2 regions of the Alteromonas sp. AMM-1 genome follow, and region 2 is predicted to be linked to the other one. Evidence: predicted binding sites of a transcription regulator. Region 2 holds the regulator's gene; the other holds the start of a gene.
The links. The regulator LexA, encoded in region 2, represses DNA repair genes until DNA is damaged. The targets are predictions, from matches to a motif close to TACTGTATNNNNATACAGTA.

Region 1 (10,879 bases), on a different contig from region 2:
TCTGCAGTACCCTTGCCAACGGCTACGATACGGGTTGCGGGCGGAAACTGCGTTGCTGCACTGGTCAATGCCTCACGCAACGCCTCAGCCGCGGCCTTGCTGGTGAGCACCACTATCGCGCTGCTGTGTTGGCAGAGCCATTCACATGACTTAAGGGCTTGTGAGGGAATACTTTTAATGGTTTGCAGCGCGACTACCGAGGCGCAAAGCTCCGCCTGAGCAAACGCCTGGGCGCTTGCCGCCAGTTTAGGCTCGGGACGGGTAACCAGATACATGGCGGCGTTTATACTTAATCGTTGTGAAGCGCAGATAAAATGTCGGCTGCGCCCTGGGCCAACAGTGACTCAGCCACTTCTATGCCAAGGTTTATGGCCTGGTCGCGATGCCCTTGTGCGTTGGCATACAGGATCACAGAACCATCTGCTGTGCCTACCAGTCCCGTAAGGTGAAGAGTGTCGCCCTGCAGCGTGGCATAACTGCCAATGGGTACCTGACAACCGCCTTCCAAACGCGCATTCATGGCGCGCTCAGCTGTTACACGGCTGGCAGTGTCGGCGTGATTCAGCGCACTAAGTAGTTCTATCAGTTCTGCGTCGTCGTTGCGGCACTCAATGCCCACTGCACCCTGACCCACTGCGGGCAGCGAATCGGTGTGAGGGATTGGCTGGGTGATGCGATCTTCCATGCCTAAACGAATTAAACCTGCACAGGCCAGAATAATGGCATCGTATTCATTGGCATCCAGCTTTGCCAAACGGGTATTTACATTGCCGCGCAAATCCTTGATCACTAAATCCGGACGGTGATGCCTTAACTGACACTGACGGCGAAGACTGCTGGTGCCTACCACTGCGCCTTCAGGTAACGACTGAAGCGAATCAAAGCGATTAGATACAAAGGCGTCGAACGGATTTTCGCGCGGGCAAATGGCGTGTAAGCCAAATCCTTCGGGGAAGTCTACCGGCACATCTTTCATAGAATGCACGGCAATGTCGGCACGGCCTTCCAGCATGGCGACTTCCAGTTCTTTTATAAACAACCCTTTGCCGCCAATTTTGGCAAGGGGCGTATCCAGAATCCGGTCACCCTGGGTAGACATCGGTACCAGTTCAACACTGAGGTGAGGGTGATGGTGCAATAACTGCGCTTGCACATACTCGGCTTGCCACATGGCCAGAGCGCTCTTGCGTGTGGCAATTCTAATGGTGCGATGAGGCTTCACTGCATTGTTCGCCATAGGGTAAATTCTTGTGTTTCAAATACAAATTCAATCAGCACAGTGTAACTGAAATTGCCTGAACGCGCGACGAAATTAGCTTGATCTGCCTCTATGCAACGGTGACTAACTGAGTCTGGCCTGGATCCAGGCGCTGATGTCGTGAATTTCTTCCATACACACGTTGTGCTGCATGGCGTAGGCTTTCCAGCTTACCTGATAGCCTGCATCCTGCAGGGTTTGAAAAGCGGCTTGCCCCATTGCAGCCGGCACCACGTCATCGTGCGTACCATGGCCAAACTGGATAGGCGTATGCTTATTGGCATCACTGGCTTCATTGGCGAGCAATGCAGGCTCGCACAGGTAAGTAGACAGTGCCAGAATACCGGCCAGGGTTTTGCTGTAACGCGTGCCAAGGTGCAGTGCAATTACGCCGCCCTGAGAAAATCCGGCAAGGATAATGCGGTTAGCCGGTACGCCTTTGGCAATTTCAGCTTCAATAAGCTGCTCAACCAATTCTGCTGACTCTCTCACTCCGCCTAGATCGGCACGTTTATCAAAATCCATTGATTTGATGTCGTACCAGGCGCGCATGCGCATTCCACCGTTGATGGTCACCGGGCGTTCAGGCGCATGCGGAAAAACAAAGCGAATAGCCATGTCTTCGGGAAGCTGTAATTCCGGAACGATGGGCGCAAACCCATGACCGGAATCGCCCAGACCATGCAACCAGATCACGGTAGCTGTAGCGGCTGAAACGGGATTGATATCAACATAAGGTAACGGCTGGCTCATGGTAACGATGTCCTTGATTTTGTTGTTCTGCGCCGGATTTAGTAATTTGGAATACTGCAGTGCAAAACTACCATCATGCCTCGGCCGGAGCAATCGCGATTTTTGAGACAACGGTGGCATGTCATTGAATTTATGACAAAGGCTGTGAATAGCTACGCCTCGGTGTGCTACAATCGGGATTTAGCATACACTGTTGATGAAGTGGTACGCGATATGAGTACATTACTGGGCAACCTGTTTATTCTGGCTGCGCCGTCCGGGGCGGGCAAATCGAGTTTAATTAAAGCCTTGCTGGCACAAACACCGCCTGCGGGTGCCAATCCGTTGCAGGTATCGGTGTCGCACACTACCCGTGCACCCCGTCCGGGAGAAGTAAACGGCGAGCATTATCATTTTGTTACGCATGCCGAGTTTGAGGCACTGATCGCGCAAAATGCATTTTTTGAATATGCAGAAGTGTTTGGCAATTACTACGGCACGTCGCGGATCACCATAGAACAAACCCTGCATCAGGGCATTGATGTGTTTCTGGATATCGACTGGCAAGGTGCCCGACAGGTGAAAAAGCTGATGCCCGATACCTGTGGTGTGTTTATATTGCCGCCGTCGGTGGAAACACTGCGCCAGCGCCTCGAAGGTCGCGGGCAGGACGATGAAAGCGTGATTGCCAAACGCATGGCCGAAGCCGTATCGGAAATGTCGCACTACGACGAATTTGATTACGTGCTGATCAACGATGACTTTAACACCGCGTTGGCCGAATTAAATTACATTGTGCAGACGCAGCGGTTGCGAACCCATAAACAGCAACTGCGCCATAACGCGCTGGTCAGGAGTTTATTGGGCTAAGCTCAAATTTAGTACTACCCTTTTCCCGCCGTGTTGTTGTATACTACGCGGCCATTTTTAGTAATAGTATTGTTCAGTTCGGAGATATACATGGCTCGCGTTACAGTCGAAGATGCAGTTGATAAAGTTGGTAACCGTTTTGACCTGGTACTGGTTGCTGCACGTCGTGCCCGCCAAATCGCCACAGAAGGCAAAGAGCCGATGGTTGATGCGAGTAACGACAAGCCTACCGTTATTGCATTACGCGAAATCGAAGAAGGTCTGGTTAACGCTGAAACCATCGAACAGGATGAGCTGCGTGACCAGCAAAGCCAGGACCACGTAGAGTTTGCTTCAGTAGCAAGTCTTCTGTCTGACCAGTAAGCCCAACGGCCTCTGGCAGTACTTTTTGACAGCGCCAGTGCTTCTTATTCAAGAAACACTGGCGTTTTTCGTTGGAAAGCTGCTCATTTCACCGTATTCTTAACGCTTGATATTATTGGAAATGCGTAACAAACGTGTATCTGTTTGAAGGGTTAAAGCAAAAAATCGCCGAATACTTGTCGCCTGAACGGGTTCAACTCGTACAGGAAGCCTTTGTATTGGCGCACGAAGCGCATGATGGACAGATGCGCTCAAGTGGCGATCCCTACATTACGCACCCGGTTGCTGTAGCCAGTATTCTGGCTGATATGCACATGGACCATGAAACCCTCATGGCCGCCCTTCTCCACGACGTAATCGAGGACACTCACTACAACCAGGAAGATTTGGCCGATGCCTTTGGCAATACGGTGGCTGATCTGGTGGAAGGCGTGAGCAAGCTCGACAAAATAGCCTTTAGCAGCAAGCAGGAAGCACAGGCTGAAAACTTCCGCAAAATGATGATGGCCATGGTGCAGGACATCCGGGTTATTCTGATCAAGCTGGCCGACCGCACACACAACATGCGCACTCTCGGCTCTTTGCGCCCCGACAAGCGTCGTCGTATTGCGTTGGAAACGTTAGAAATCTATTCGCCTATTGCGCATCGCTTGGGTATTCACGACATTAAGAATGAACTGGAAGACTTAGGCTTTCAGGCTATGTACCCCATGCGCCATCGCGCGCTGAAATCGGCGGTGAAGCAAGCGCGGGGTAACCGCAAGGAAATCATCGAAAATATTCGAAAGGAATTGTCTACCCGGTTAGCCGAATACAAAATTGATGCGTCGGTGATTGGTCGCGAGAAACACTTGTATTCCATTTACCGCAAAATGAAAAACAAGGAAAAGATGTTCAATGAAGTCATGGACATCTATGCGTTTCGTATTGTGGTTACGTCGGTAGACGACTGCTATCGCTCTCTGGGGGCGATGCACGGCTTGTATAAGCCCATTGAGACTCGCTTTAAAGACTATATTGCTATTCCACGCACCAACGGTTACCAGTCGCTGCATACTTCTCTGGTAGGCCCACACGGCATTCCGGTGGAAGTGCAAATTCGCACCATGGCCATGGACCAAATGGCCGATAAAGGTGTTGCTGCACACTGGTTGTACAAAGAATCCGGTGATGGTACCACCGCACAATTGCGGGCCCGCAAATGGATGCAGTCGCTGCTTGAATTACAGCAAAGCGCCAGTTCGTCGTTTGAATTTATCGAAAGCGTAAAAACCGATCTGTTTCCCGACGAAATTTACGTGTTTACACCGGATGGCCGAATTATTGAGTTGCCGTCGGGCGCAACCGCAGTGGACTTTGCCTATGCGGTGCATTCCGATGTGGGTAATACCTGCGTGGGTGTGCGTGTTGAGCGCCGTAATTACAGCTTAAGCAAGCCGCTGGAAAACGGGCAAACCGTTGAAATTATTACCTCGCCGAAAGCCAAACCCAATGCCAACTGGCTGAACTTTGTAGTGAGCGCCAGAGCGCGCACCCGCATTCGCCAGTACCTGCGTAAACAGCAATCCCAGGAAGCCATTAACATGGGTAACCGCCTGTTGCGCCATGCATTGGGGTCAGTGAAGCTGGATGATATTGCCCAGGCAGACATCGACCGCGTAGTGGTAGAAACCAAGCACGAGACATTTGATGATCTGTTAGTGGATATTGGGTTAGGCAACGAGCTTAGCGCCATTGTTGCCCGCCGGTTACTGGGTGAAAGCGAAGATCTCACCGAGAAAAAAGGCAATGTGGCTATCCGTGGTACGGAAGGACTTCTGGTTACCTACGCACGCTGCTGTCACCCCATTCCGGATGACGAAATTGTCTCGGTCCTCAGCCCGGGTAAAGGCATGACCATTCACCAGAATGGCTGTCCGAATATTCGCAAGCTGGCTAAGGAAGAACCTCAGCGCGTGCTGCGCATGCAATGGGACGAAGAGCCGCAGGGTGAATTTAAGGCATCATTGCGCATCGAACTGATTAACCATCAGGGTACACTAGCCACCCTGACAAACAATATCGCCTCGTGTGATTCCAATATCATAGGCCTGCAAACCGAAGAGAAAGAGAGCAATGTCTACTTTGTGGATATTGAACTGACTACGTACAATCGGGTGCACCTGGCCAATGTAATGCGTAAAATACGCACCATGCAAGAAGTACAAAAAGTGTCGCGACACAGCCAGTCGCGTCAGCAATAAATCCATTATCCACAGGACTCATTATGTCTAAGTCAATTATTCAAACCGATAAGGCCCCTGCGGCAATTGGCACTTATAGCCAGGCTGTTAAAGCAGGTACCACAGTATATTTGTCTGGCCAGATCCCACTGGTGCCGTCAACCATGCAATTGGTGTCTGATGATTTTGCGGAACAAGCCACTCAGGTATTTGAAAATATCAAAGCGGTTTGTGAAGCCGCTGGCGGTTCAACCAACGACCTGGTGAAAGTGAACATCTACTTGTTGGATCTGAGCAATTTTGCCACCGTAAACGAAATTATGGCTAAATACTTCACTCAGCCCTACCCGGCTCGCGCGGCAATTGGTATTAAAGCACTGCCGAAAGATGCGCTAATCGAAATCGATGGCGTAATGGAGTTGCCGGAGTAAGTCATGACACCTGAACGTTACCAGCGCATCAGAAACATGCTGGCCAAACGTCAGACGGATTTGACAGTATGCCTTGAGAACGTCCACAAGCCGCACAATGTGTCGGCTGTGGTTCGCACCTGTGATGCCATTGGTATTCACAAAGTGCACGCTATATGGGAAAGCCGCTATGGCATTCGCCGTGGTACCGCCATGGGCAGCGAGCGCTGGGTAGGTGTAGACACCCATCAAAATGTGGGCGATGCCATTCGCGCGCTCAAAGCGAATAACATGCAGGTACTGGTTACCCACTTGTCTGACGAGGCTGTAGACTTTCGCGCAGTAGACTACACCCGGCCTACGGCAATTCTGTTTGGCCAGGAAAAGTATGGCGCAACCGATGAAGCCATTGCCCTGTGTGATAAAGAAATTGTTATCCCCATGGTAGGCATGGTGCAATCGCTTAACGTGTCGGTAGCTGCCGCTCTGGTGCTGTACGAAGCACAGCGTCAGCGTCAGAATGCAGGCATGTACCAGATTCAGCAACTCACCGAAGCCGAATGTCAGCGCATTTTGTTTGAAGGCGGGTATCCGGTGCTGGCGAAAGTGTGCCGAAGCCGGGATTTGCCCTATCCGGTGATTGATGATCGGGGGCAAATTGCTGCTGACGATGCCTGGTGGGCAAAAATGGATATCAACACCAGCGCGTTTAAGTCGCTGCTCAACGCATAAAAACTTACGCTCAGCCAAAACAGGCAAACAGCCCGAAAGAAAAAGACCACATTGCTGGTCTTTTTTATACCTAACTGACTGAGAGATCCCAATGCGTTTACTACTTATTACTGCGCTCTTTATAAGTGTGCTTGTTTCCTGTTCATCGATTGCCCAGCCGCGTGACATCGCGCCTGAGGCCGATGCGGTAAGGCCGCTATTGAACGGCATGACCATTCCTAATGTTACCGTTTATCTGGCCGACGGTACGCCGGTCAGCCTGGCCGGGCTGACTATGCAAAAGCCAACGGTGCTCCTGTTTTATCGCGGTGGCTGGTGCCCTTATTGCAACCGTCAGTTTGCTGAACTGCAAACAGTTGAACAGGAGATTGTTGAACTGGGTTATCAAATCTTAGCAATCTCGCCAGAAACGCCTGCGAATCTGCAAAAGCAGGCACTCAATACCGAGATGCAGGTTATTCAATTGTCTGATACTGCACTCAATGCGATCCGCGAATTCGGCTTGGCTTTCCACGTAGATAAAGTGACGCAAATGCGCTATGCCGCCAATAACATCAATCTGGCAACAGACGCAGATGGTAATGCTGTATTACCCGCACCTGGTGTGTTTATAGTGAATCAGCAGGGCGTAGTGGAATTCAGCTACGTAAACCCTGATTTTAAGGTGCGTCCATCGGCAGCGCTTATCCTGAGTGTCGCTAAAGTGCTGGCTAACTAGGGTTTACAGCCAAGGAGCACACTGCTAATCAGCCGGGCTATGCGGCCCGGCTAATTCTCAGTGCCAAATCTAGAGAGCAAATCTTACCCGCTAAAACTCGCAAGCTAATCCTGAGGACAGGCAATGTTATTGCGCTGCATGTAATCCACTAAATCCAGCGCATCGTGACGACCCGTGTTGCGCAAACCGTTGTATACACCGGCTTTGTCATCTGCCGATTTGTGTTGCCCCAGTTTTCTCACCCCTTGAAGCGATGTCACTCTGAGCTGAATTCCCACAATACCGCGCAGCAGTTTTTGCTGATAATCCGCTTGGTCGGTACCAGCAGCCGGGCGGGCCATGGCGGGTTCAAATTTATCCATGATACGGTCTACTACATCCAGGGTTGCGGCATCATCCATTGCGTTAAGGTAGCCCTTGGCATGCACGGCAACATAATTCCAGGTAGGAACATTGGGTGCGCTGGCATACCAGGTTGGCGAAATATAGGCATGAGGGCCGGCGAACACGGCTAATGTTTCTGTGTTATTCAGCTGTTTCCAATGTGGGTTGGCACGCGCCACATGCCCTTCCAGCACTAAATCATCACCCTCCTGGCGCGCCAGCAATGGAATGTGGGTGGCCTGCAGATCCTGGCTTACCAGCACCGCAAAAGCATACTCATCAATAAACGCCAGTTGCTCGTGCTGTTCTTTAAACGCAAACGGGGCGGGCACAAACATCGGATATTCCTTTCATCAACCATGGAGCAATATATCACCATACCCACAAGTAAAACGCTACCTTCATACAGTACAGAAACGGCGCATTTGTTCGTATTGTGCCTGTGAATTAGCAGGTAATGAGGCGCTCACTGCAAACAGCGGGGATTCAGGCTCGCATTGCGCCTGGGCTTGAATTACACTGCTGTCTATAAATACAGGAAGGAATACTTATTATTATGCGAGCGGAAGAGTCGCTTGCCACGCTACCTATTACACAACTTAAAGGCGTGGGCGCAAAAGTCGCAGAAAAACTCGCGAAAATAGGCTTAAATACCGTGCAGGATGTGCTGTTTCATTTGCCATCCCGCTACGAGGATCGCACGCGCATTTACACCATCGGCGATTGCCGGCCATTTACTCACGTTAGCATTCTGGGTGAGGTAATGTCGGCCGATATCCAGTACGGCAAAAAACGCATGCTGGTGGTGAAGCTTAGCGATGGCACCGGCACCATTACCCTGCGTTTTTTTCACTTCGGGGCGTTGCAACGCAATATGATGACACCCGGCAATGAACTACGTTGCTTTGGTGAAATCCGTACCGGCAAATGGGGGCTGGAAATGATGCACCCGGAATTTAAACTCATCGAAGCCGATACCGAAGAACTGGAAGAAACCTTAACCCCGGTGTACCCAACCACCGAAGGCGTGAAACAACTTACTCTGCGCAACCTAACTGAACAGGCGCTGGCTATGCTGGATAAAGGTGCGCTCAATGACTTGTTACCCGACGGTATGTACAGCCAACAGGTGAGTTTGACCGAGGCATTAAAGCTTGTTCATCGTCCGCCACCCAGTGTCGCCGTAGAGCAACTGGAAGGCGGTAAGCATCCCGCGCAAATGCGTTTGATTCTGGAAGAGTTACTGGCTCAGCATTTAAGCGTGCTGAAAATTCGCCAGCAAAGCGACGCGCAACCCGGTATTGCTATCAACGTAGACAATGCCCTGATCAATAAACTGCTCGGCAACCTGCCGTTTTCACCTACCGGTGCACAGCAGCGGGTGGTAGCGGATATTCAACAGGATATGCGACAGCCACGGCCAATGATGCGTCTGGTGCAGGGCGATGTGGGGTCGGGTAAAACCCTGGTGGCCGCACTGGCCGCGCTGTCGGCAATTGGCGCGGGGTATCAGGTAGCCCTTATGGCGCCGACTGAGCTGTTGGCCGAGCAACACGCCAATAACTTCAGCCAATGGCTGGAGCCTCTGGGGATTCAGGTGGGCTGGCTGGCAGGTAAATTAAAAGGCAAAGCGCGCGAGCAAGTGCTGGAAAACCTCGCCAACGGCACGATTCAAATGCTGGTAGGCACCCATGCGATTTTTCAGGAGCAGGTAACGTATAGCCAACTGGCGCTGGTAATTGTTGACGAGCAGCATCGCTTTGGTGTGCATCAGCGACTGGCACTGCGCGAAAAAGGCGAAGCACAAGGGCGTTTTCCGCATCAGTTAATTATGACCGCTACCCCCATTCCCCGCACGCTGGCCATGACAGCTTACGCTGATTTGGATACCTCGGTGATTGATGAATTACCACCCGGGCGCACGCCGGTAAAAACCGTGGCCCTGCCTGATACCCGGCGCGGCGATGTGATTGAACGGGTACGGGAAGCCTGCGGCGAGCAAGGGCGTCAGGCGTACTGGGTGTGTACGCTGATTGATGAATCCGAAGTACTGCAGTGTCAGGCAGCAGAAGACACCGCTGTAATCCTTAAAACCGCCCTGCCCGACTTAAATGTTGGTTTGGTGCACGGCCGCTTAAAGGCCGCAGAAAAGTTAGCGGTAATGGATGCGTTTAAATCGGGTGAGCTGGATTTACTGGTAGCCACCACGGTAATTGAAGTAGGTGTGGATGTACCCAATGCCAGCCTGATGATCATTGAAAACCCTGAGCGCCTTGGGTTAGCCCAGTTACACCAGTTACGCGGGCGAGTAGGGCGCGGCGCGGTAGAAAGCCATTGTGTACTGATGTATCAAAGTCCATTATCGAAAACCGCTACCAAGCGATTGGCGGTATTGCGGGAGTCTAACGACGGTTTTTATATCGCGCAGCGGGATTTGGAGATTCGCGGCCCCGGAGAACTCATGGGCACCCGTCAAACCGGTATGGCCGAGTTAAAAATTGCCGATCTGGTGCGCGATGCCCAGCTCATACCGCAGGTACAGCACATTGCTGTGAAGTTGTGGCAGGAGTATCCAGCTCATGCGCAGGCCATCATTAATCGCTGGATTGGTCATAAGGAGCAATATGGTCATGCCTGATTTACCCTTTATTTTCGACAATCAAGCCGCGCCCAGTGCTACAGAAGAAGCCGTGCTTGCTATAGTGCAACAAGCAGGGATCACCGTTACACAGCACAGTGATGCACCATTGCAACTGCATATGGCAGACGACTGTCTGGTGCTAAACGACGCGAGTGATGCCAAAAGTGTTGGTGTAAAAGTAGATTTCTTGTCTGGCCAAAGCCAGTACCGGCGGGCGCATGGCGGGGGCAGTAAAGAGCCCATTGCAAAAGCCATTGGCATAAAGAATGGTCAGCACCTCAATGTGCTTGATGCCACGCCGGGCCTCGGCCGTGATGCGATCGTGCTGGCGGCGTTAGGTGCAAATGTCACCCTGGTTGAACGCTCGGCGGTGGTATACGCCTTGTTGGCCGATGGCCTGCGTAGACTGGCACTTCAGGAACCCGCATTGGCATCCCGTTTTCAATTGGTTCACGCCAATAGCGCCGAATACATGCAAACTCAACCCAAGGGGAGTGTGGATGCGGTATATCTGGACCCGATGTTTCCGCATCGGAAAAAATCGGCGTT
Region 2 (10,879 bases):
TCCATAAACAATGATGCAAGCAGAATAGTGAAGGCAAATGGCAGGATCCAGAAGCTCCAGTTATTCATACGTGGCAATGCCATGTCAGGCGCGCCTATCATCATGGGCACCAGCCAGTTTGCCAACCCGGTAAAGGCTGGCATTACAGCACCAAACACCATGATCAAACCGTGTACGGTGGTCATTTGGTTAAAGAAGTTAGGCTCGACTATTTGCAATCCAGGCTGGAACAGTTCAGCCCGAATAACCATAGCCATCGCACCACCGGTTAAAAACATGATGAAGGCAAACCACAGGTAAAGTGTGCCTATGTCTTTGTGGTTGGTGGTTAATACCCAGCGCATTATACCTTTGGGTATATGATGATCGTGATGATCGTCGTGGTCAGCCGCTGCGTGATCAGGGCTAACAATGTCTGTTGCTTTACTCATGATCCGCTCCTATTGGCCTGTTGCGACGGCATTAACGTCTTTCGGTTGAATTAACTGACCGGTATTGTTGCCCCAGGCATTACGCTCGTAGGTTACTACCGCGGCAATTTCCTTCAGGCTCAGCATTTTGCCAAATGCCTGCATGGCAGTGCCGGTTTTACCGTTCAACACAATGTCGATATGCGCAGTTGGATCGTTTTGAGTAGCAATTACACTACCTTTCAGTGCAGGGAACACGCCTGGCAAGCCTTCACCATTTGGCATATGGCAAGCCGCACAAGCTGCGTTGTAAACTCGCTCACCTTCGGCCATTAGCTCTTCTTTGCTCATGCTCATTGCCAGTAGGCGTTGCTCTTCTTCACGCGCCTCACGTTGTACAGTTTCTTGTTCGCTGATCCAGGCTTCATACGCATTGGGTTCTTTGGCAATGACTACCACTGGCATAAAGCCGTGATCCTTACCGCATAACTCCGCACACTGACCACGGTATACACCGGGCTCATCCACGTTGGCCCAGGCCTCGTTGATAAAACCAGGATTCGCGTCTTTTTTCACCGCAAAATCAGGTACCCACCAGGAGTGGATTACGTCATCAGATGTGATCAGGAAACGCACTTTTTTACCGGTTGGAATCACCAAAGGACGATCAACTTCAAGCAGGTAATTCTCACCTTTCTCGAAGCGATTATTGATTTGTTCGCGTTGCGTGGCGAGCAGGGAGTAGAACTCGACTTCCCGATCCATGTACTTGTAATGCCATTTCCACTGCGAACCGGTTACCAGTACGGTAAGATCCGCTTCAGTGGTATCCTCCATGGCAATCAGGGTTTTCGCGGCAGGCACTGCCATGAATATCAGAATTAAAAACGGAATTACCGTCCAGGCAATTTCCACCTTCACACTTTCATGAAAATTCGCGGGTTTGGCACCGCGGGACTTTCTGTGCAGGTACATAGAAACAAACATGACACCGAACACCACTACTGCAATCCCTACACAAATAGAGAACATCAGCATGTGGAGATCGTATACCTGTCCACTGATTTCCGTTGCGCCGCGCCGCAAATTTAATGCCGACACGTCGTTACTTCCCGCAGCAATCGCTGTCGTTCCGACTACTAACAGAACCAATGCAGTACAGGCTTTCAGTACGCATCTCTCGAGTTGCTTCACTCAACACCTCCGTTAAGGCCCGCCAGCGTCTCACAGACCGCCCCATTGCGAGATAAAGCTTCCAGGCCCTTTATGGTTGTTTTTTGAACTAGCCTTTTAATATTTTGTGCTACTTATGTTATTTATTTGTTAAGCACTGTATAAGAATTACTCATTGTGAGAATTGCGTCCAGTCCTTTTTCGCTAAAATCTGGATTACTGGCTATTTTTCGTCCAAAACGTGCTAATTTTTCGAATTGAGGTGAGTAAGTGTTTATTAACTAATTTTTGGCGAATCAGCGGTTGTTAAAGAGGGAAAAAGAAGGGGTTAATTGAATTCTACCCGCCAAACACAAAAAAACCGGCACTAGGCCGGTTTTAAAAATGCATTATTGTGGTGCAGTGTATTATACCAATTCGCATAGAAGTTTACCCACTCAGCAGCACTGGCAGGCTTTTTAGCTAGGCTTGGTTGCGCAGGTTTGGTGGTTCCAAATCAAGCAAGCGTAACAACGCTAAAAAGTCTGCCAGTGATGCCCGAAGGGAGTGGCCAAAACGACTTACATCTGTGTTGCGCCCTCCGGACATAGAATGACTATGCCTCGGAGTTCGCGTCGTGATCTAAGTCGTTTTGACTCACTCTGAGAGGGCAAACTGCTATGCGAATTGGTATTACATCCAGTCTGCGTTGCGGATCACGCCCACCGCAATACCTTCAATGTTAAATGGCTGGTTCGCCAAATCGACTCTGATCGGTGCAAACTCTTCATTTTCTGCGTGTAACAGCACTTCTCTTCCGCGCTTTTCCAAACGCTTTACTGTTACATCTTCGTCTACCCGGGCTACCACTACCTGCCCATTGTGCACGTCAGTGGTTCTGTGTACTGCCAGCAGATCACCATCCAAAATACCAATATCTTTCATGCTCATACCGTTTACACGCAGCAGGAAATCCGCTTTTGGATGAAACAGGGCAGGATCAACCTTGTAATGTGTTTCAATGTGTTCCTGAGCCAGAATGGGCTCACCAGCAGCAACCCGGCCAATCAACGGCAAGCCCTCTTCCTCTGGTACATCGTCCAGCGGAATATTCAGTTTAATTCCGCGTGAAGTGCCAGGCAGAATATCAATCACACCTTTTTTGGCCAGCGCCTTTAAATGCTCTTCAGCCGCATTGGCTGAGCGAAAACCCAATTCGCGGGCTATCTCAGCACGCGTTGGCGGCATGCCGGTATCGGTCATGGTTGACTTAATAAGGTCGAGTACTTCTTGTTGCCGGGATGTTAGTGGACGCATAAACAGCCTGTTTTTCCATACAGTTAACTGTGAGTATATACAGGTTTACACAAATGGCAACCGGGTTTTTTGTGTGTGGTTAAATATTCTGGCTAAGTTCTGGTTAAAAATGAGCCACGAAGATTGTCTGCGTGTGCAATCCACGTGCACACCGATTACTGTGCCTTCTCTTTATCAATGTGATATCGAAGTATGCGTTCGAACTCGCTTCGCTGTTCCGCCGTGGCAAAACTCTTGCGCGGAAAAACGTGGTAGAGGTATCCGGTTACTTGCAACAACAGGTCAGGCCCCGCCACGCTCACTTTACCAAGCGCTCCCCATTTATGCAGGGTTTCATTGGCGATAGTTTTCTCGAACAGGCCTTCCTCTTTTAGCGTGTACTCGTGTGTGCCCAACACACCATTTGATTCCTTTGACATAATAAGTACGCAACCGATACACCATGCGCTGTACACCAACGTGGCAAGTAAGCCCGCTAACAAGGCACCCGCAATCAGTATTAGCCAGGTGGGCGGTGTGGTAGGCATTCCCCTGGTAAAGCAGATATAAGCAATAACGGCCAATACAACCGCGACCATGTATTTATAGGTAAACGAAGCCATTGCAATGTAGCGGATATTAAACCGCAGCAAATCTGCTTTCGTGATGTGCGTGTGAATAGTGATATTTTCCATCTCTGTCCCTGATAATCACAACAATCGCTTCGGCTTGCTAATTCACTAAATTAACTAATCAGCCAGGCGGATTCCATTGCCGGCACCCTGCCTTTCAGTCCACCTTGTAAGGGTTCACTGGCCAAAACCGGCTGCATTTTCGCGCAGCCATAGAGTTCATGCAGTTCAGCTTCGGTGACCGAAAATGGCGGGCCACTGTGAAGCGCCTGATCGTATTCAAACGTAATTAATAAGTGACGCGCTTCTGGTGCAGTTGTAAGCAGCGTTTTCACGTAAGGCCTGCGCATATCTGCCGGTAACGCCACCAGTGCGGCACGGTCGTATACGGCATCTATTTTACCTATCATTGCCTGGGTGATCGATAACACATCGCCACAGAAAATGGTGATGTCGGTGGCAGCATAACAGGTAAACTCGCCGATTTGTGTTACCTCAGGAACACTACCCAGCTCCTTAAAATACTGCTGCACTGCCGATTCATTCAGCTCAATACCCACCACTTCGCAGCCGCGCTGTAACAGCCAGGTCATGTCTTTGGATTTGCCGCACAAAGGCACCAGCACTCTTTTGCCGTCAGTTAACCCGGCGGTGTCAGCGAAGCGTGTTAAAAAGGAATTGATGTCACGCTGATGAAAGCCAATTTCGCCCCGTTCCCATTTGTCGTGCCAAAACGCATGCTGCATACTGCCTCCTACTACGCTAATACAGACAATTTACTTATTGTTATGGTTTTTTAAACGGATTGTCCAGCACATGCGAGCGCACGGCTGGCTGTACTCTGCCGCCGTCCATTGCATCTATCATATGCAGTAACGCCGGACTGGTAACCTGTTTTATCTCACCAAAATAACTGTGTCCTTTGGGCATATCAAAGGTGTTGTTGAAGTTATCGCAATCCACTTCGTAAACATTCCTGGGCACCTTACTGAGTTCTTCCACCCCGGTCATGCCCAAACGTTTGGAGAGTTGCCGGTTTTTCAGGTTTGCGACTTTGCTGGCAGGCATCGCAAGATCATCGCTGGCATAATACACCACCAGATTACGTGTGACTCTTGGCAGCATAGCGCCGCTTCTGCCAGGTTCAAGACAGTGGTTTACCACGTCAGCTGCCACCATAAACACATTGCGGAACAATAAAGGCACCATACCGGCGTGATCATTGCGCCCCCAGTATTCTATAGCATTGCGCAACACCCGGTTGCCCATTGAGTGTGCCAGCACGTTAATTCGGCGCATACAGGGATCGGGTTTCGCAGCCTCCTCTTTACGCCAGGTATCAAATTTAGACAACATCCTGGAAAAGGCATTGGCGCTGAAATCTGCCGCCTTTTGATCGTCCCAGTAGTCATCCAGCACACTCACAATGGGATCGTCATCACATGGCCATATCAGCGGTACAACCAGTGCAAGATGTTCACTTCGTCCCTTGTTCACGAGCCGCTGTAATTCTTCTGCCCGGTCAAATACATCAGGCTCCATGTTGTTGTTAAAGCCATGTATGTAAAGCAGAACCTGAGTGTTGCGTTGTAGCCCTTTCAGGTACTCGAAAAACGCTTTGCTGCCTATTTCCCGGTAATCGTCTTTACCCAGGCGTTCGCAGAAATACATGTCGGTGCCCGGTCGGGTTACCTGCCGGTCAAAAGCGATTTTACGGTTCACACGTGTACGTGATGACCCTTTAGGTGTACGGTTTGTCGCAAAAAGCATAGTGCCTCCTTGAGCTTGTGTCAGCAGGCGCTACACCGTTTAATTCGCAGTATGACTTCCATGCCTGTCTGTATCGTGGATGAATTTACCTTAGCAAAGGTATGTAATGAGTATAGGCGTTGTAGCTGCGTTTGCTTAGCAAATTGTGGTAGTGTTAATCCGCCAACACGACGCAGTTGCGGCCAATCTCTTTAGCGTGGTACAGCGCCTTGTCTGCGCGCTGAAACAATGCATCAAACTCTTCCAGGTGATTCGAAACCGCAACACCAATACTGGCAGTGACCGACAGCGTTGCTTTGCCGGTCTGAATATCCAGTTCCTCCAGCATAGTACGGATCTTTTCGGCAATAAGTTGAGCTTGTTGCAGGCTGGTATCCACACAAAGCAGGGCAAACTCTTCGCCGCCCCAACGCACCAAACGGTCGTTCAGGCGGACATTCTTAAACAGGGTTTCGGCACATTGCTGAAGCACCTTATCGCCAGCATCATGCCCATAGGTATCATTCACCCGTTTAAAGTGGTCCAGATCGATCACCAATAACGCCGTATTTAACTTTAGTCTGCTATCTGGAAACAAATGCCTGAATTCAAGGGCAAAACCACTGCGGTTTAGTGCGCCAGTAAGCGGATCGTGACTGGAAAGTGTTTTGTAGTGTTCAGACTCTTCCTTCAAATGACTGGAAAAATGGGTAAGTTGAGACAGTCTGTTGGCATCATTGGCCAAACGCGCCTGCTGCACTTTCAACAACCTGCCAAGAAAAATCACGTTAAACACCAGCCAACCAACTCCCACAATGGCGTACCAGAAACTCACCGGTAGCCATTCTCCTTGCAGGACAATCTGGTCGACCCGCAATGTATGTTGCCCGGCCAATAGCGGCGGAGCCACGTCAAACACCACATCCAACTGAGGGGTGGTGTTTTGCAGGTCAAAAAGGTTCATGTCTGATAAGTGCCAGGCGCTGGCAGGGATCGTTACATCCGCTAATTCCCCCTGTTTACTAAAAACGTAATCGAGACCTGTTAGTACCTCATTGGCATAGTGCTGTTCGCTGGGTGGGACGTAGGCGTGCAGTTTTACACGAAGACGCTCATTCGGGCCGGTGTAACTCAGGTAAAACGTGGCTGTGCGATACGCGGAATAATCCACCGCAGCTTCCGGTGGTTTCACTTTAATACTCGCACCGCAGTAACTGCTTTGGTCGGGATTAACCACCTCACACACAAAACTCAAATCCTGCTGTGATTGCCAGTTTCCTTGTGTGTTACCCCCGTTTTGCCCGTCGTGAAAAACATAGCTTTCATGCACGTAGTAGGGCACTAATGGCAAGGTTTTTTCCGGTAGTAACTGATGTCCCCACAACGCCAAAACGGCCACAACGGTAGACAGTGTTAGCAACTGATACAGTTGAGACACAGCAGCCCTCACCGGGGAATGCAGCTTGCTATCATTCATAATGCAATACAGCCATCGGCATGCTCAACGCGTGTCAACCCGCCTAACATTTGACTTAAGATTGCTTAACTTTTAACTAGTGCGGAATATTTGTCAAATAGCAGGCCAGCAAATACAGGCCGAGATGGGACGGCGTTGAGGGTGTGCCCGGCATAAAGCCGGGCAGGTGGTGTAGTGCTAGCTTTGCTTGTGCGCGGAATAGCCGGTCCAGAGTGCAATGAGCAGTAACGGAAGATTGATTTGCAGAGCAGCACTGCTAAAACCCGCTTCGCCAAACACTGCAAAATAGACCAGCAAAAAGCACAGTGTCAGCAAACTAAACGCCTGTTTTAGCTGTCTGGTAACATGCTGTTGAGATTTAGCCGTTAATGCCAGCACGCAAAGCCCACATAGCACCACCCAAAAACTCAGCGTAGGTGACAGGCTAACAGCAAAATACGCAGCAGCACTGGCCACCAGCGCGCCGGGCGTTCCCCATACCAATGCTGGCCATAACAGGTTTAAGGCGTCCTGTGTTTTGCGCTTTTTCAACCAAATATTCATGCCGGTTGCTGAGATAATGGTAAGCATCATACCCAGAATAATGAACAGCACCTTGCCTGGCATCCCCCAAAAATCACCAAAGTGAAGGCGATAAACCGACCATAGGATCTGCTTGCCACCGTCGCCCGCACCGTATCCGGAGACACTGAGGAATTGCCCGGCTGAGTTGTACTGGTAGTTTTCTGAATAAGTGAACCTACCCGGCTCTTTTACAAAAAACTCAATAAACTGCTGTGGCGTACCTGGATCGTGAATAGCGAAGAAAATCAGATTATTCCGATCTATTCGCTCGAACAAATCGCGCATAGCCTGACCAATTTCTGGTGGCGCGACTTCTTGTTCCAGTACCGGCTCAGGTGTAAACACCTGGTCGTAAACAGCCTGATTGTCACCACCATAAAAGGCCTGCGAAATAATGGTAACCAGAATACCAGCCAAACCAAAATACGCGCCGGTTACCGCTATCATTAAGTGAAATGGCGTGCCCCACACACTCAGGCGATTGTGCAAATCAATGTTACTTTTCAGGCCATCGCCACCTGCGCGGAATCGAAATGCATCCTTTACTATTCGAGGATGCGCCAACAAACCCGACACAATTAACGCGCAAAGCAGCGCGCCACAGGTACTCACGAAAATCATGCCAAAGGTGGCTGGCAAGTGAAGATACATGTGTAAATCGCCCAGCATGCGTGTCCAGGTAACGGTTTCCTGCTCAATGAGATCGCCGTTGGCATCCACGAAATGCGCAGTGTTGTCGTCTTCCATGACTAATCTGGGGATCCCAGAGCCCGGAAACACAAAGTAATAGTGATGCGTGTCTGCGGTATAACGCTGCGCGAATTGGGCATAGGCCTTTTCTACCTGCGCAATAGAGAAGCTGTCGGATTCCTCGATATAAGGCTGCTCCCAGCGCTCAAACTCCAGATGCAGCACCGCTACTGTACCAGACAAGCAAATAAGATACATAAACGCACTTACCAGCAAGCCGAGCCAGGTGTGAGAAGCCAATGAACGCTTACTTAAACTCTGTGTGAGGGGTTGTTTAGCCATGTGCCACTCCAAATAAATACAGCGCGGCCACGGCAGCCAACACGACTGAAAACAATATGTGACGTAATTTGTGCTCAGACATAACATACCAGTAAGCTAGTACGCCCCATACCAGCGGCAGAATGATCACGCCGGTAGCCATTTGCTTTGGTTCGGAAATGGGTAACTGATAAACCAATGCCACCACAATTAAACTGAATGTCACCATCTGTACAATCAACACATACAAAATATGCCAGCTGGTTAGCGCAATAGCTTTACCCTGCCATTGCCATTGGTGTGGGGGCTTGTCGGCATCAGGTTTTGTCTTTTCTGCCTTCGCATGACGGCCGATACCCAGCCATACCATAATTGCCGGTAAACACAACCCAACGGTTATGCCAAACTCTGTTCCCAAAGCATTACACCAGGCAACAATACTGACTGCGATGCCAGCCCAGCCGGCATATGCCCAACGCTTTTTTTGCGTAGCCCAGCCAATATAGATGGCGTAACAGGCCAGCGCACTTAAGGCCACAGAGACAAATAGTGTCGTGGTCATAGGTACCTTTCGATCATGCTATTTCGATAAAAAATGTTGCCACCAAAGCAGACAGCCCTGCGGCATACGTTCATTCCGGCGTCCAACGCTAACAGGATACGTTACACTCCAGGCTCATGAATAAATAACGCAAACGATAATAATTAACGTTTACAAAATATTCAATGGTAGTAACCGTTTAAAATTGTTCAATAATCCTGTATTTTGGCTACTCACGAATGATAAAAAGCCATTCTATTCACTCAGTGACTATTTTCTAATCAACCTTGCCCTTGCTTGTAAAAGGAAAGTGGGATGATCAAGCCTCAGCAGCGCTATTTATTGGCGTATGGCGTTATGTTGCTAACCTTTGCCATACTGGACGGTGTTTGGCTGGGCGTGGTTGCCAAAAACCTGTATGCATACAGTTTGTCAGGTCTGCTAAGAAGTGACTTAATTGTTTGGCCCTGGATAATTTTTTATCTGGGCTATTGTGGCGCTATATTGTATTTGGCGGTGATCCCAAGCCGGCGTTATCGCCTTACCGCATTTGTGCGCGGCGCTGTATTAGGTGCAGCAGCTTATGGCGCTTATAACCTTACGTGTTACTCCATTATTGCCGACTGGCCAATTCCCATTACGTTAATCGACTGGATGTGGGGTACTACCGCCACTGCCCTGGTCAGTATTTCTGGTGCCATGACCTTTCGGTATACTGATAAATAACTTCAATCTGATAGCCTAATGCCATTCGTGTTAAGCATTGTATAAGGATTTCGTGCTACACTACGCGGGATTTTTATTGCACAGGATTTATTGTTCATGTCTTGGATGCGTCAGGCTTTGCTTAACGTGTTTCGCTTACCGGTAAAATGGCTGGTTAGCACCAAAAGCACCCCCGCGAATGTTGAAGCGGAGTTGGGCATAGACAAATCACGGCCAATTATTTATTTGCTGCCAACCAATTCACTTACGGATCAGCTGGCACTGCAAATGTCTGCTGAAAAACTCGGCCTGCCCAACCCAATGGGACAGGTAACGCTGGCTGACCGGCACTATCCGGCCAGTTTGTTCTTGCGTCGAACCGCACCGCTGTTTCGCAAGCACGCCAAAGAAACCGATATAGAGCACGTATTTGCCGAGCTGTTCCACCTTCATCGCGATCACAGCAATATTGATGTGCAAGTTGTGCCAGTTTTTGTTTCCTGGGGCAGGGCGCCAGACAAAGGCAAGCCAGGTATTGCCGATTTAATAACCGATGTTGCTGCACCCAGCTGGCTTCGCAAATTTTTTATTGTGCTATTTTTGGGCCGCGATAACTTTATAAGTTACAGCAAAGCTGTATCTTCGCGCAGCATGGCCAATCAGCGCGGCACGGATGAAACCATTGCACACAAACTAGTGCGGGTCGCCAGCACCCACTTCCAGCGCAAACGCCAGGCTATGACAGGGCCAACCCTGTTAGACCGTCAGCAACTAAACAATGCCGTACTGGGCTCTGAGAGTGTTAAGCATGCTATAGCCGAAGAGAGCCGTTCCAAACGCATTCCGGCAGATAGAGCAAAAGCCCTGGCCACCGAGTACATTCAGGAAATAGCGGCTGACTATCGCGAAGGTCTGATCCGCTTTGGTGATCGCCTGCTCACGCGGATTTGGAACAAAATTTACAATGGTATACACGTCGGTCACGCCAATCGCATTCGCGAACTGGCCAATAACGGCCATGAAATAATCTACGTGCCTTGCCACCGCAGTCATATGGATTATTTACTACTCACTTACGTGATTTATCACGAAGGATTAGTAACGCCGCATATTGCCGCCGGTATTAACCTGAACTTCTGGCCGGTTGGCGGCATTTTCCGCCGTGGCGGCGCCTTCTTCCTGCGCAGGAGTTTTGCCGGTAACAAGCTATACACCGCGGTATTCCGCGAATACCTGGAACTGCTGTTCAGAAAAGGCTATGCGGTGAAGTACTACCCGGAAGGCGGACGAAGCAGAACAGGGCGCCTGATACCGCCGAAAACCGGCATGCTGGCAATGACCA

Region 1: the regulator LexA is predicted to act here: its motif matches at 8,210-8,229, upstream of recG (ATP-dependent DNA helicase RecG).

Annotation. Positions count from the first base shown of each region.
Region 1 is NZ_JBLBUE010000001.1:15,236-26,114, reverse strand. Features, by position in the region: gene ACLR2L_RS00115 (uroporphyrinogen-III synthase) at 1-275, opposite strand, end outside; gene hemC (hydroxymethylbilane synthase) at 290-1,237, opposite strand; gene ACLR2L_RS00105 (alpha/beta hydrolase) at 1,343-2,011, opposite strand; gene gmk (guanylate kinase) at 2,225-2,860, shown strand; gene rpoZ (DNA-directed RNA polymerase subunit omega) at 2,951-3,223, shown strand; gene spoT (bifunctional GTP diphosphokinase/guanosine-3',5'-bis pyrophosphate 3'-pyrophosphohydrolase) at 3,358-5,466, shown strand; gene ACLR2L_RS00085 (RidA family protein) at 5,490-5,876, shown strand; gene trmH (tRNA (guanosine(18)-2'-O)-methyltransferase TrmH) at 5,880-6,587, shown strand; gene ACLR2L_RS00075 (peroxiredoxin-like family protein) at 6,679-7,305, shown strand; gene ACLR2L_RS00070 (FMN-binding negative transcriptional regulator) at 7,410-8,027, opposite strand; gene recG (ATP-dependent DNA helicase RecG) at 8,246-10,327, shown strand; gene ACLR2L_RS00060 (class I SAM-dependent methyltransferase) at 10,320-10,879, shown strand, end outside.
Region 2 is NZ_JBLBUE010000003.1:754-11,632, forward strand. Features, by position in the region: partial or broken gene ACLR2L_RS01055 (cbb3-type cytochrome c oxidase subunit I) at 1-431, opposite strand, end outside; gene coxB (cytochrome c oxidase subunit II) at 441-1,562, opposite strand; gene lexA (transcriptional repressor LexA) at 2,256-2,879, opposite strand; gene ACLR2L_RS01070 (hypothetical protein) at 3,035-3,553, opposite strand; gene tmpT (thiopurine S-methyltransferase) at 3,604-4,236, opposite strand; gene ACLR2L_RS01080 (alpha/beta hydrolase) at 4,277-5,260, opposite strand; gene ACLR2L_RS01085 (GGDEF domain-containing protein) at 5,415-6,716, opposite strand; gene ACLR2L_RS01090 (PepSY-associated TM helix domain-containing protein) at 6,894-8,312, opposite strand; gene ACLR2L_RS01095 (hypothetical protein) at 8,305-8,853, opposite strand; gene ACLR2L_RS01100 (DUF2177 family protein) at 9,148-9,558, shown strand; gene plsB (glycerol-3-phosphate 1-O-acyltransferase PlsB) at 9,655-10,879, shown strand, end outside.